2 regions of the Amycolatopsis sp. NPDC004169 genome follow, and region 1 is predicted to be linked to the other one. Evidence: riboswitches for the same ligand, from Rfam matches in the RefSeq annotation. Region 1 holds a riboswitch; the other holds the start of a gene.

Region 1 (6,406 bases):
AGCTGGGCGGCAAGAACGCGAACATCGTCTTCGCCGACTCCGACCTGGAGAAAGCCGCCGCGACCGCGCCCTACGGCGTCTTCGACAACGCCGGCCAGGACTGCTGCGCCCGCTCGCTCATCCTGGTGCAGGCGAGCGCGTACGACCGCTTCATGGAACTCCTGGAGCCCGCGGTGCACGGCGTCGTCGTCGGCGACCCCGGCGACGAGAAGACCGAGATGGGCCCGCTGATCTCGGCCGCGCACCGGGCGAAGGTCGCCTCCTACGTGCCGGAAGACGCGCCCGTCGCGTTCCGCGGCACCGCCCCCGATGGCCGCGGCTTCTGGTTCCCGCCGACCGTCCTGACCCCGCCCGACCTGCGGCACCCGGCCGCGGCGGAGGAGGTCTTCGGCCCGGTCGTCGCCGTCGTGCCGTTCGCGGAGGAGGCCGACGCGATCCGGATGGCCAACGCGACCGAGTACGGCCTGTCGGGGTCGATCTGGACCCGCGACGCCGGTCGCGCGTTCCGAGTTGCGCGCGGCGTCGAATCCGGCAACCTCTCGGTGAACTCGCACTCGTCGGTGCGCTACTGGACGCCGTTCGGCGGCTTCAAGCAGTCCGGTCTCGGCCGCGAGCTCGGCCCGGACGCCGCCGCGGCGTTCACCGAAACCAAGAACGTCTTTCTGAGCACGGAGGAGTAATGGTCCAGCGTTTCGAAGGCCGCGTCGCGGTCATCACCGGCGGCGCCAGCGGCATCGGGCTCGCCTCGGCCCGGCGCCTGGCGAGCGAAGGCGCGAAGGTCGTCATCGCGGACCTCTCGCCGGCCGAGGGCAAGGCGGCCGCCGACGAGATCGGCGGCGCGTTCATCCAGACCGACGTCACCGACGCCGAGCAGGTCGAGAACCTGTTCCACAGCACGGTCGAGCAGTTCGGCTCGGTCGACGTCGCGTTCAACAACGCCGGCATCTCCCCGCCCGAGGACGACTCCATCCTGACCACCGGCATCGAGGCGTGGGACCGCGTGCAGCGGGTCAACCTGACTTCGGTGTACCACTGCTGCAAGGCCGTCCTGCCGCACATGCAGCGCCAGGGCAAGGGCTCGATCATCAACACGGCGTCGTTCGTGGCGGTGATGGGCGCGGCGACCTCGCAGATCTCCTACACCGCGTCCAAGGGCGGCGTGCTCGCGATGAGCCGCGAGCTGGGCGTCCAGTTCGCGCGGGAGAACATCCGCGTCAACGCGCTGTGCCCGGGACCGGTGAACACCCCGCTGCTCAAGGAGCTGTTCGCCAAGGACCCGGAACGCGCGGCGCGGCGGCTGGTGCACGTCCCGGTCGGCCGCTTCGCCGAGCCGGAGGAGATCGCGGCCGCGGTGGCGTTCCTGGCCAGTGACGACGCCAGCTTCATCACGGCCTCGCAGTTCCTGGTCGACGGCGGCATTTCGGGGGCGTACGTCACCCCGATCTGACAAGCTGGCGCGATGACGGCAGAGCGGTTGGTGCCCACCCAGGACGACGTGCTCGGGTACTTCGACGCGCTGTCGAACTGGGGGCGATGGGGCGAAGACGACGAGCTCGGCACGCTGAACCACATCACCGACGACGTCCGGCTGGCGTCGGCGCGGGCCGTGCGCCACGGCCGGAGCGTGTCGTGCGCGTGGGAGGTGGCCGTGCCCGAAGAGATGGAGCGGTCGACGACGACGTGCCCGTGCTTCGCCGAGATGCCGGGTGCGGAGAACATGCCGTTGCCCGGGTTCCGCAACGACCGGCACTGGGGCTACTCGAACGAGCGCCTCGGCATCCTGTTCCACGGCAACACGATCACCCACGTCGACTCGCCGTGCCACATCTTCTGGGACGGCAAGATGTACAACGGGCGGTCGCACGCGCTGGTCGGCGCCGAGACGGGAGCGGCGTGGGGAGCCGTCACGGCGGCGGCGGACGGAATCGTCACGCGCGGGGTCCTGCTGGACATCGCGAAGGTCCGCGGTGTGCCTTCGCTGCAACCGGGTGATGGGGTGTTCCCCGGCGACCTCGAGGAGGCCGAGCGCCGCCAGGGTGTCCGGGTGCGCTCCGGCGACGCGGTCCTCCTGCGGACCGGCTACGGCCGCGTCCGGCACGAGGCCGGGCCGTCCGGCGGCGTCACGCAGGCCGGCTGGCACGCGTCCTGCCTGCCGTGGCTGCACGAACGGGGAGTGGCGCTGATCGGTGCCGACACGCCCACCGACGTCCAGCCGTCGGGGTACGACGACCTGGCGATGCCGGTGCACACCGTGGGCCTCGTCGCGATGGGCCTCTGGCTGCTCGACAACTGCGACCTCGAGGCGTGCGCGGCGACGGCCGCCGAACTCGGCCAGTGGGACTTCCAGCTCGCCGTCGCGCCGGTCCGCTTCGCCGGCACGTCCGGCAGCCCCGTCAACCCGATCGCCACGTTCTAGCGGCGCGTCGGTTTCTTGACGCCGTAGACCTCCTTGAGGAACTTCCAGGCGGCGTTGAGCCGCTTGCGCTCCTCGGACAGGAGCCGTTCGCGGCGGCGAAGGACGCGGGTGGCGACCTCGGAGGCGAGGAAGGCGCCGGCGGCGAAGGTCAGCACGCCGACGATCAGGGTCAGGGCGATGACGGTGGTGGTCATGGTGACCAGCGTCGGAGCGCCGCGGGCGGGTCGTCCCTGCGCAAAGCTAGCCGGTTTCGTTAGCTTTGTGAGGTGACGCACTGGCGCGCCGACGAGTGGGCGGATGCGGTCCGGGCCGGCATCCGCTCGCGGGGCCTCTCCCTGGACGAGGCCGCCCGGCGCATCGGCGTTCCGACGTCGACCCTGCGGAGCTGGATCGAGCACCGGCACGCGCCGAAGGTGACGGTGTTCGACCACTGGGCCCAGCTCGCCGAGGTCACCGGGCTGGGGGAGGCCGAGCTGCTGCGCGTCGCCGGGGTCCTGCCCGACAGCCTCGCGAGCCCGGTGCACGTGGCCCAGGCGGCGAAGGCGCTGCGGGAAGGCATCGACCGGGCCGGGCAGTTCCTCCGGCAGGCCACCGCGCTCGTCTACTCCTCGCCCGGCACGCAGGTGGCCAACGCGATCGCCGCGTCGCCGATCGACTGGGAGATGCGGATCCGCTCGGCCACCCGCGGCGACGAGGTCCGCATCACCTACCACCACTACGTCGGGATCGTGCCGCCGCGGGACCTGCCGCACGACGACGCCGAGGTGCGCCGGATCATCGAGCACGACGTCCTCGGCGAGCTGTGGCGGCCGCTCGGGCTCTACTGGCGGGTCGCCGAGGTGCACGACTGGCACGAGCCGCCCCGGCTGGTCATCCAGGTGCCCGAGCAGGAGGCGACGCGGCCGCCCGTGCCGTCGCCGGTCGTCGCCGCGCCGCCGGTCGTCGTGCTGTCGCCGATCTGGGGCTACGGCGAGCTGCTGGCCTCGCTGGTCGCCGACGGGCTCGGGTTCGGCAACGTCGACTTCCGCTACTCCGGCCTCCCCGACGCGATGGCGGACCGGGTCCGCCTCACCGCGCGTGAGCTGGCCGGACCCGCTCCGCGGCTGGTGCACTCGGTGCCGCCGATCATGCTGCTGCACGGCCTCGCCGTGCCGGACCTGACCGGCCGCCTGCCGATCGTGGTCCGCTACGGCCCCCGCATGCGCGCCCGCGCGGCGCGCATCTACCGCGAGCCGCTGCTGGAGGCCGGGTTCGCCGACCCCGAAGAGGGCGCGAAAGCGATCGAAGACGCCCTCTCGGTCCCGCCGGGCTGCGCGTACTTCGAGGTGACGCTGGCGGACGAGGACGTCTTCGACGGCGACCGCCCCTCGCTCGACCGGCTCAACGACGCGGTGGCCTGGCACGCCGAGCAGGTCGTCGAACAGGTCCTGCTGGGCGCGGGCCTGCCGCCGGTGCCGCTCGGCGGCCCGTTGAAACGCCTGGTCCTGCCGTCCGGCCGGGTGCGCCGCCCGCCCGTGCTGGCCGGCCGGGTGGTCCGCCGGGTCGCGGATCGAGCCCGGCTTGAAGACTGATGTGGTGTTGGCCGGGTGATGTAGACGGACCTCGAACCCGGCAGGTACCGTGACCGTCACAACTGCAGATCGGGCCGTCGAGCCGAGGCGGGAGAGCCCTCACGAAGTCGGTGGGGCACCGAAGGAGCAAACTCCCCGGAATCTCTCAGGTACCCGCTACCGCCTCGCGCGAGGCCACTCTGGAAAGCAGGCGCACCCGCGTCTCACCCAAGGTGAAAGCCGCTCCACGAGCGGTGAAACTCTCAGGTGCCATGACAGAGGGGGAGTTCCAGCGCACCAGTGTGTGCCCGGCCCAAGGAGCTCCCGATCACCTCCACGCAGTTCGATGCCCGCCACATCGGCCCGTCCGAGGCCGAACGCGCGAAGATGCTGGCCGAGTGCGGCTACGGCAGCCTGGACGCCCTCGTCGGCGCCGCCGTCCCGAGCGCCATCCGCGCCACCCGTGACCTGGTCCTCCCGTCCGCTGCCTCCGAAGAAGAGGCCACCGCGGAGCTGCGTGCCCTCGCCGCGCGCAACCGGCCGATGACGCAGATGATCGGCCTGGGCTACTCCGACACCGTCACCCCCGGCGTGATCCGCCGGAACGTCCTCGAGAACCCGGCCTGGTACACCGCGTACACGCCCTACCAGCCGGAAATCTCGCAGGGGCGCCTCGAAGCCCTCCTCAACTTCCAGACGATGGTCGCCGACCTGACCGGCCTGGCCACCGCGAACGCCTCGCTGCTGGACGAGTCGACCGCCGTCGCCGAAGCCGTCACGCTGATGCGCCGCGCGTCGAAGTCCAAGTCGAACAAGGTCGTGCTGGACGCCGAGTGCCTGCCGCAGACCATCGCCGTCGTGCGCACCCGCGTCGAGGCGCTCGGCATCGAGGTCGAGGTCCGCGACCTGCTCACCGGCCTGCCGGACGAGTTCTTCGGCGTCGTCGTCCAGTACCCCGGCGCGTCCGGTGTGCTGCGCGGCCGCGGCTTCTACCACGCGATTTCCGAGTCGGCCAAGGCTGCGGGCGCGCTGTACACCGTCGCCGCCGACCTGCTCGCGCTCACCCTGATCACCTCGCCCGGCGAGTTCGGCGCCGACGTCGCCGCGGGCTCGACCCAGCGCTTCGGCGTCCCGCTCGGCTACGGCGGCCCGCACGCCGGGTACATGTCCGTCCGCGCCGGCCTCGAGCGCTCGCTGCCCGGCCGCCTGGTCGGTGTCTCGGTCGACGCCGACGGCAACCCCGCCTACCGGCTCGCGCTGCAGACGCGGGAGCAGCACATCCGCCGCGAGAAGGCGACGTCGAACATCTGCACCGCGCAGGTCCTCCCGGCCGTGCTCGCCGCGATGTACGCCGTCTACCACGGCCCGGACGGCCTGAAGAAGATCGCCCAGCGCGTCCACGGCCTCGCCGCGGGCTTCGCCGAGGCGCTGCGCAAGACCGGCGTCGAGGTCGTGCACGAGTCCTTCTTCGACACCGTCGTCGCGCGCGTCCCGGGCGGGGCCGCCGAGGTCCACGCGGCCGCCCGCGAGGCCGGGATCAACCTCGGGCACGTCGACGCCGACCACGTCCGCGTCGCCTTCGACGAGGTCAGCACCCCCGCGATCACCGCGAAGGTCCTTCGCGCGTTCGGCGTCGAAGAAGAGGCCGGCGACGGTGTCGCGCTGCCCAGCGGCCTGGCCCGCGAGAGCGGCTTCATGGGCCACGAGGTCTTCGGCACCCACCGCTCCGAGACGGCGATGCTGCGCTACCTGCGCAAGCTGTCCGACCTGGACTACGCCCTCGACCGCGGCATGATCCCGCTCGGCTCCTGCACGATGAAGCTCAACGCCACCACCGAGATGGAGCCGATCAGCTGGCGCGAGTTCGCCGGCATCCACCCGTTCGCCCCGGCCGAGGACGCCGAGGGCTACCACGTCCTCGTCGCCCAGCTCGCCGAGTGGCTGGCCGAGGTCACCGGCTACGACAAGGTGTCGCTGCAGCCGAACGCGGGCAGCCAGGGCGAGCTGGCCGGGCTCCTGGCCATCCGCGCGTACCACCGCGCGAACGGCGGCGAGGCCCGTGACATCTGCCTGATCCCGTCGTCCGCGCACGGCACCAACGCCGCCTCCGCGGTGCTCGCCGGGATGCGCGTGGTCGTCGTCAAGTGCACCGACGAGGGCAACGTCGACCTGGCCGACCTGCGGTCCAAGGTGGACGCCCACAAGGACACCCTCGCCGCGATCATGGTGACGTACCCGTCCACGCACGGCGTGTATGAGCACGACATCGACGAGCTGGCGAAGATCGTCCACGACGGCGGCGGCCAGGTGTACGTCGACGGCGCGAACCTCAACGCGCTGCTCGGGCTGGCCAAGCCGGGCGAGTTCGGCGGCGACGTCTCGCACCTGAACCTGCACAAGACCTTCTGCATCCCGCACGGCGGTGGCGGCCCCGGCGTCG
Region 2 (6,406 bases), on a different contig from region 1:
GAATCGATGTACAGCAGCGCCGGGCGGTAGGCCAGCCAGGTCAGCACCCGGAGGGTGATCGCCGGGACGAGGAGCAGGAGCAGCGGCCAGTGGCGCCGGAGAAAGGCACTCACGACGTGGCGAGGCCGGAGAAGTACTTCCACGCCGTCGCGAGGCCGTCGGTCAGCGAAACCTCCGGCCGGTAGCCGATGGTCTCGGCGCTCGCCGAGACGTCGACGACGACCGCGGGCATTTCCCCGGCCGGGGCTTCGACGTGCTCGACCGGCAGCTCCGCGCCGGTCACCTCGCGCACGGCCTCGACCAGCTCCAGCACCGACACCGACCGCCCGGCGCCGACGATCGCGCGGCCGGAGTAGCCGGTGTCGAGGGCCGACACCACCGCGCGCACGACGTCGTCGACGTGCACGAGGTCGCGGCGCTGGCGGCCGTCACCGTAGACCCGGACCCCCGTGCCGGTCAGGGCGGCGCGCATCATGCGCGGCACGAAACTGTCCTTGTGGGACATTCCCGGACCGTAGACGTTGGTGAACCGCAACGCACACGTCGTCATGCCGTACGCGCCGGCGTAGCCCGACAGCAGCATTTCGCACGCCGCCTTGGTGGCGCCGTACGGGGTCAGCGGGCGCAGCGGCAGGTCCGGGGTGATGGTCGCGGAGCCGACGTTGCCGATCACCGCGTTGGTCGAGGACAGCAGGAACTTCGGCACTTCGTGGCGGCGCGCGAGCTCCAGGAGTTCCTGGGTGACCACGACGTTGTCGGCGAAGGTGTCTTCGGGCAGCTCGACCGACTTCAGCACCGACGTCAGCGCGGCGAGGTGCACGATGCCCGCGGTCGTCCGGTCCACGGCCTGCTCCCGGACGGCCGCGTCACGCAGGTCGCCGGTCACCACCCGCACGCCGTCGAGGTCTTCGGGGAACGCGACCCGGTCCACGACGGTGACCGGGACGCCCCGGTCGCGGAGGGCGTGCACGACGGCCCGGCCGATGAAGCCGCTGCCGCCGGTCACGACCACGGACGTCCGCTCAGGACCGTGCCCACTCACCATGCGCGCCAACCTACCTGCCGTTCCTGTGCGCCCGCGCGACGACTCGCTCAGGCGAAGGCCTCCGGCGGCGGGCAGGAGCAGACCAGGTTCCGGTCGCCGGCGGCGCCGTCGATGCGGCGGACCGGCGGCCAGATCTTCGCCGCGGACGGCCCCGCCGGGAACACCGCCGTCTCGCGGCTGTAGGGCCGGTCCCACTCGCCCGCGACGCAGCGGGCGGTGTGCGGGGCCTGCCGCAGCGGCGAGTCCTCGAGCGGCCACTCCCCCGCCGCGACGCGGTCGATCTCCCCGCGGATCGCGATCATCGCCGCGCAGAACCGGTCGAGTTCGGCGAGGTCCTCGCTCTCGGTCGGCTCCACCATCAGCGTGCCCGCGACCGGGAACGACATCGTGGGCGCGTGCAGGCCGTAGTCCGCCAGCCGCTTGGCGACGTCGTCGACCGTGACGCCGGTGGCCTTCGTCAGCGGCCGCAGGTCGAGGATGCATTCGTGCGCGACGAGCCCTTCGCGGCCCGCGTACAGCACGGGGTAGTGGCCGGCGAGGCGGCGGGCGACGTAGTTCGCGGTGGCCACGGCGACGAGGGTGGCCCGGCGGAGCCCCTCGGCGCCCATCATCCGGATGTAGGCCCACGAAATCGGCAGGATCGACGCGCTCCCCCACGGCGCCGCGCTGACCGGGCCGACGCCGGTGGCCGGGCCGGCCGCCGGCTGCAGCGGGTGGTTCGGCAGGAACGGCGCCAGGTGCGCGCGGACGCCGATCGGGCCGACGCCGGGCCCGCCCCCGCCGTGCGGGATGCAGAACGTCTTGTGCAGGTTGAGGTGCGAGACGTCGGCGCCGAAGCGGCCGTACTGGGCGACGCCGATCAGCGCGTTGAGGTTGGCGCCGTCGACGTACACCTGCCCGCCCGCGTCGTGCACCGCCGCGCAGACCTCGCCGACGGTGTCTTCGTAGACGCCGTGCGTCGAGGGGTAGGTGAGCATGATCGCGGCGAGGCCCGCCCGGTGCTCGTCCACTGTGGACCGCAGGTGCGCGAGGTCGATGTTGCCGGCCTCGTCGCAGCGGACGACGGCCACGCGCATGCCCGCCATCACCGCGCTGGCCGCGTTGGTGCCGTGCGCGCTGGCCGGGATCAGGCAGACGTCGCGCGCGTGCTCGCCGCGGGAGCGGTGGTAGGCCCGGATCGCGAGCAGGCCCGCGAGCTCGCCTTGGCTGCCGGCGTTGGGCTGCAGGGAAACCGTGTCGTAGCCGGTGATCCGCGCGAGCCAGGCGCTCAGGCCGGCGACCACTTCGAGGAGCCCGGCGGCGTCTTCGGCGGGCGCGAACGGGTGCAGGCCGGCGAACTCCGGCCAGGTGACGGGCTCCATTTCGGCGGTGGCGTTGAGCTTCATGGTGCACGAGCCGAGCGGGATCATGCTGCGGTCGAGCGCCACGTCCTTGTCCGCCAGCTGCCGGAGGTAGCGCAGCATGGCGGTTTCCGAGCGGTGCGCGTGGAACACCGGGTGGGTGAGGTACTCGCCGGTGCGCCGCAGCGGGCCCGGGAGCGCGTCGGCGGTGTCCGCGTCCAGGCCGTCCACATCGGACACCGAGACGCCGAACGCCTTCCACACGCAGGAAAGCCGCTCGCGGGTGGTGGTCTCGTCGCAGGCGATGCCGACGTGGTCGTCGTCGACCTCGCGCAGGTTCACGCCGAGGTCGCGGGCCGCCGCGACGACCGTCGCCGCGCGCCCGGGCACGGCCGCGACGACGGTGTCGAAGAACTCGCCGTGCACGACGTCGATGCCGCCTTCGCAGAGGCCCGCCGCCAGCACGGTGGCCATGCGGTGGGCGCGCAGCGCGATCCGGCGCAGCCCGTCGGGGCCGTGGTAGACCGCGTACATCGACGCCAGCACCGCGAGCAGCACCTGGGCGGTGCAGATGTTCGAGGTCGCCTTCTCGCGGCGGATGTGCTGCTCGCGGGTCTGCAGGGCGAGCCGGTATGCGGGCGTGCCGTCGGCGTCCCGCGAGACGCCGACCAGCCGGCCGGGCAGCTGCCGTTCGAGGCCTTGGCGGACGGCGAGGTAGGCGGCGTGCGGGCCGCCGAAGCCGAGCGGGACGCCGAACCGCTGCGTCGACCCGACGGCGACGTCGGCGCCGAGTTCGCCGGGTGATCTGAGCAGGGTGAGGGCGAGCGGGTCGGCGGCGACGATCACCGCGGCGCCGGATTTCTTGGCGTCGGCGATGGTCAGGTCGAGTTCGCGGACGGCACCGGAGGCACCGGGGTAGGACAGGAGCACGCCGAAGAAGTCGCCGCCGAGCCCGAGGCCGGTCAGCCCTTGGGAGAGGTCCTCGACGACGAGTTCGATGCCGAGCGGTTCGGCGCGGGTCCGGAGCACGGCGAGGGTCTGCGGGAGGGTGTCCTGGTCGACGACGAACCGGCTGGACGTCGTGCGCCCGGCCCGGCGCACCAGCGTCATCGCCTCGGCGGCCGCGGTGGCTTCGTCGAGCAGGGACGCGTTGGCGACGGGCAACCCGGTGAGGTCCGCGACCACGGTCTGGAAGTTGAGCAGCGCTTCGAGCCGCCCCTGGGAGAGTTCCGGCTGGTAGGGCGTGTAGGCGGTGTACCAGGCGGGGTTCTCGAGGACGTTCCGCCGGATGACGGGCGGGGTGACGGTGTCGTGGTAGCCGAGCCCGATCATCTGCGCCATCGGCCGGTTCCGCCCGGCCAGTTCCCGCAGTTCGGCGAGCGCTTGGGCTTCGGAAGCGGGCGGCGGCAGTTCGAGCGGCTCGGCGGACTCCCGCAGCGACGCGGGAACGGCCCGTTCGGCGAGTTCGTCGAGCGAAGCGACGCCGATGACGTCGAGGATGTGCCGGAGGTCTTCGGGGCCGGGCCCGATGTGCCGGTCGGCGAAGGGAACACCCTGTTCGAGGGAGGCGAGTGACGGATCCACGATGGCCTCCTTCGACCGGCGGTGCGTACCAACCCGACCCTAGAGCGAAAGGTGACCACGGCGGGGGTCCGGGGGCGGAGCCTCCCGGGCGGGGTGTGGGGGTTGCACCCCCACAAGACACTCCGGAGGGGCCAGGCGAGCGCTCTTCGCGAGCACACTTCACCCAGCCCCGGAGGAAACCTCCCCGCTCTGTCTGACCCCAACGGGGGCGCCTGAGAGTTTCGCCCGCAGGTTGAGCCGGGCTTGCACCGTCGGCGGGGCCATCAGGCTGTGTCCTGACGACCCGCTTTCCAGAGGCGTCTCATCCGCGCGGTCCGGGGTGCCTGAGAGGTTCCGGGGAGGACTTGCTCCTTCGGCGCCGAGCTCAAGGTGTGGCTCGGACTCTCCCGCGCGGATTCGTCGACCGCAGGGAGAACCTTACTCCGTCCGCCGCAGCGGTGATCACCCGGTCTTGCGGGCGTTGCGGCGCTGGGTGAGTTCGTCCGGTTCGTGCGTCTCGACGATGCCGCCGTCGGCGCGTTCGGCCGGGAACTCGTGGATCGTGCCGCTGATTTCCTGCATCGCGCCGCTGACCGCAATACCGAAGACGCCCTGGCCGCCTTGGAGCAGGTCGACGATCTCCTCGGGCGAGGTGCATTCGTAGACCGTGGTGCCGTCGGAGAACAGCGTCACCCGGGCCAGGTCGCGGACGCCGCGGACGCGCAGGTGGTCGACGGCGACGCGGATGTTCTGGAGCGAGACCCCGGTGTCCAGGAGCCGCTTGACGACCTTGAGGACGAGGATGTCCTTGAAGGAGTACAGCCGCTGCGAGCCGGAGCCGTGCGCGGTGCGGATGCTGGGCGCGACCAGCTTGGTGCGGGCCCAGTAGTCGAGCTGGCGGTAGGTAATGCCGGCGATCTGGCACGCCGCCGGACCGCGGTACCCCACCAGCTCGTCGGGCAGCGAGTTGTCGGGGAACAGTTCCCCCTGCTCACCAGTCGCGACCTCGACAGGCTGCTTCTCGGAACCAGCCTCGACCACGCAAGCCTCCCCTCGCCCGACCTGGCGGCCGGCGAATGACAGCCGGAGGAGTCCCAGGAGCGGGACCCGCCGGAGATCAACCGCCACGATCCGGCCCCAGACCGTTAATCACACCGTGGCAATTTCTCTTCTTCGACGGTAAGCGCCCGGACAGTGCCGGTCAACGCGACGCGCGGCAAGCCGAGGCGGTCGGCTGCGCCTTTGAGCCGTTCGCCGTACCCCCTACGGCGTGATCCAAACCCGCTTGACTCCTTTTACTCAGCCGAGTAACTTTTTACTCATGCAAGTAAACCCCGACCTCATGGCGGAGATGGGTCTCAGTGTCACCGAGGCCGCCCGCCGGGCGCAGATCATCGGCGCCACCATCGGCGTCCTGGCCGACCTCGGCTACCGCCGGACCACCTTCGCCAAGATCAAGGAACGCGCCGGGCTCAGCAGCACGCGGCTGATCTCCTACCACTTCACGAACAAGGCCGGCCTGATGCAGGCCGTGCTGAGCACGGTCGTCGAGACGAAGAACGAGTTCCTCACCGAGCGGACCGGCGGCGGCCTGGACCCGGCCGACCGGCCCGGCTACCTGCGGGCGCACATCGAGACGTCGGTGGCGTTCCTGCGCGCCTACCCCGAGTGCGTCCGGGCGCTGAGCGAGCTCGCGGCCAACGCCGACGACGTCGACGGCTGGGTGATGACGAAGGTGCTGGTCGACGACATGCGCGTGCACGGACTGGCCCGCCAGCTGCGGCAGGGCCAGGCCGAGGGCGCCTTCGGCGAATTCACGCCGGAGGTGATGGCGATGTCGATCGCGCAGGCCATCGACGGCGTCGCCGCGGCCTACGCCGCCGACCCCGCGCTGGACCTCGAACGGTACGGGCGCGAGGTGGCGGACACCTTCGTCAAAGCGACGGCACCGTGAGGACCCGATCGAGCCGCTCTTCGATGCGGGCCTTCGGGAACGCGCCGACGATCGTCTCGACCGGCTCGCCGCCGCGGAAGAGAATCATCGTCGGCAGCGACATGACCTGGTAGGACCGGGTGGTCTCGGGGTTCTCGTCGGCGTTGATCTTCCGGACGGCGAGGCGGCCGTCCCGCTCGGCGGCCAGCTGCTGCAGCACCGGGCCGACCATCCGGCACGGGCCGCACCAGGTGGCCCAGAACTCGACGAGCACGGGGACGTCGCTGTCCAGGACCTCGGCGAAGGTCGCGTCGGTGACTTCGGTGACTGTGGCGTTTTCGGACATGGCGGGGCTCCTCAGGGGCGCGGGGAATCGGGCACGACACACGGATCGGGCGCCTGGCGGGCCAGCGCGCCGGCGAGCTTCGCGGCCAGTTCCGCGCGGATGCCGCCGAGCCGGGCGAGAAGAGCGTCGGCTTCTTCCAGCTTGCGGCGGTAGACCTCGATGGAGCTCAGGCAGGAGTC

Evidence for each region. Region 1 has a riboswitch for glycine ahead of gcvP (aminomethyl-transferring glycine dehydrogenase). Riboswitches for the same ligand answer to the same signal wherever they lie in the genome.
Region 2: it holds a riboswitch for glycine, as region 1 does, so the genes downstream of both, gcvP (aminomethyl-transferring glycine dehydrogenase) here and gcvP (aminomethyl-transferring glycine dehydrogenase) in region 1, are expected to answer to the same signal.

Annotation. Positions count from the first base shown of each region.
Region 1 covers NZ_JBEXMD010000002.1:117,177-123,582, forward strand. The annotation lists gene ABZX11_RS03200 (aldehyde dehydrogenase family protein) at 1-680, shown strand, start outside; gene ABZX11_RS03205 (3-oxoacyl-ACP reductase) at 680-1,447, shown strand; gene ABZX11_RS03210 (cyclase family protein) at 1,460-2,416, shown strand; gene ABZX11_RS03215 (hypothetical protein) at 2,413-2,610, opposite strand; gene ABZX11_RS03220 (helix-turn-helix transcriptional regulator) at 2,683-3,987, shown strand; glycine riboswitch at 4,066-4,159, shown strand; gene gcvP (aminomethyl-transferring glycine dehydrogenase) at 4,294-6,406, shown strand, end outside.
Region 2 covers NZ_JBEXMD010000018.1:100,270-106,675, reverse strand. The annotation lists gene ABZX11_RS24465 (glycosyltransferase family 2 protein) at 1-113, opposite strand, end outside; gene ABZX11_RS24460 (SDR family NAD(P)-dependent oxidoreductase) at 110-1,045, opposite strand; gene gcvP (aminomethyl-transferring glycine dehydrogenase) at 1,093-3,969, opposite strand; glycine riboswitch at 4,270-4,368, opposite strand; gene ABZX11_RS24450 (MerR family transcriptional regulator) at 4,411-4,989, opposite strand; gene ABZX11_RS24445 (TetR/AcrR family transcriptional regulator) at 5,270-5,902, shown strand; gene trxA (thioredoxin) at 5,883-6,227, opposite strand; gene ABZX11_RS24435 (MerR family transcriptional regulator) at 6,239-6,406, opposite strand, start outside.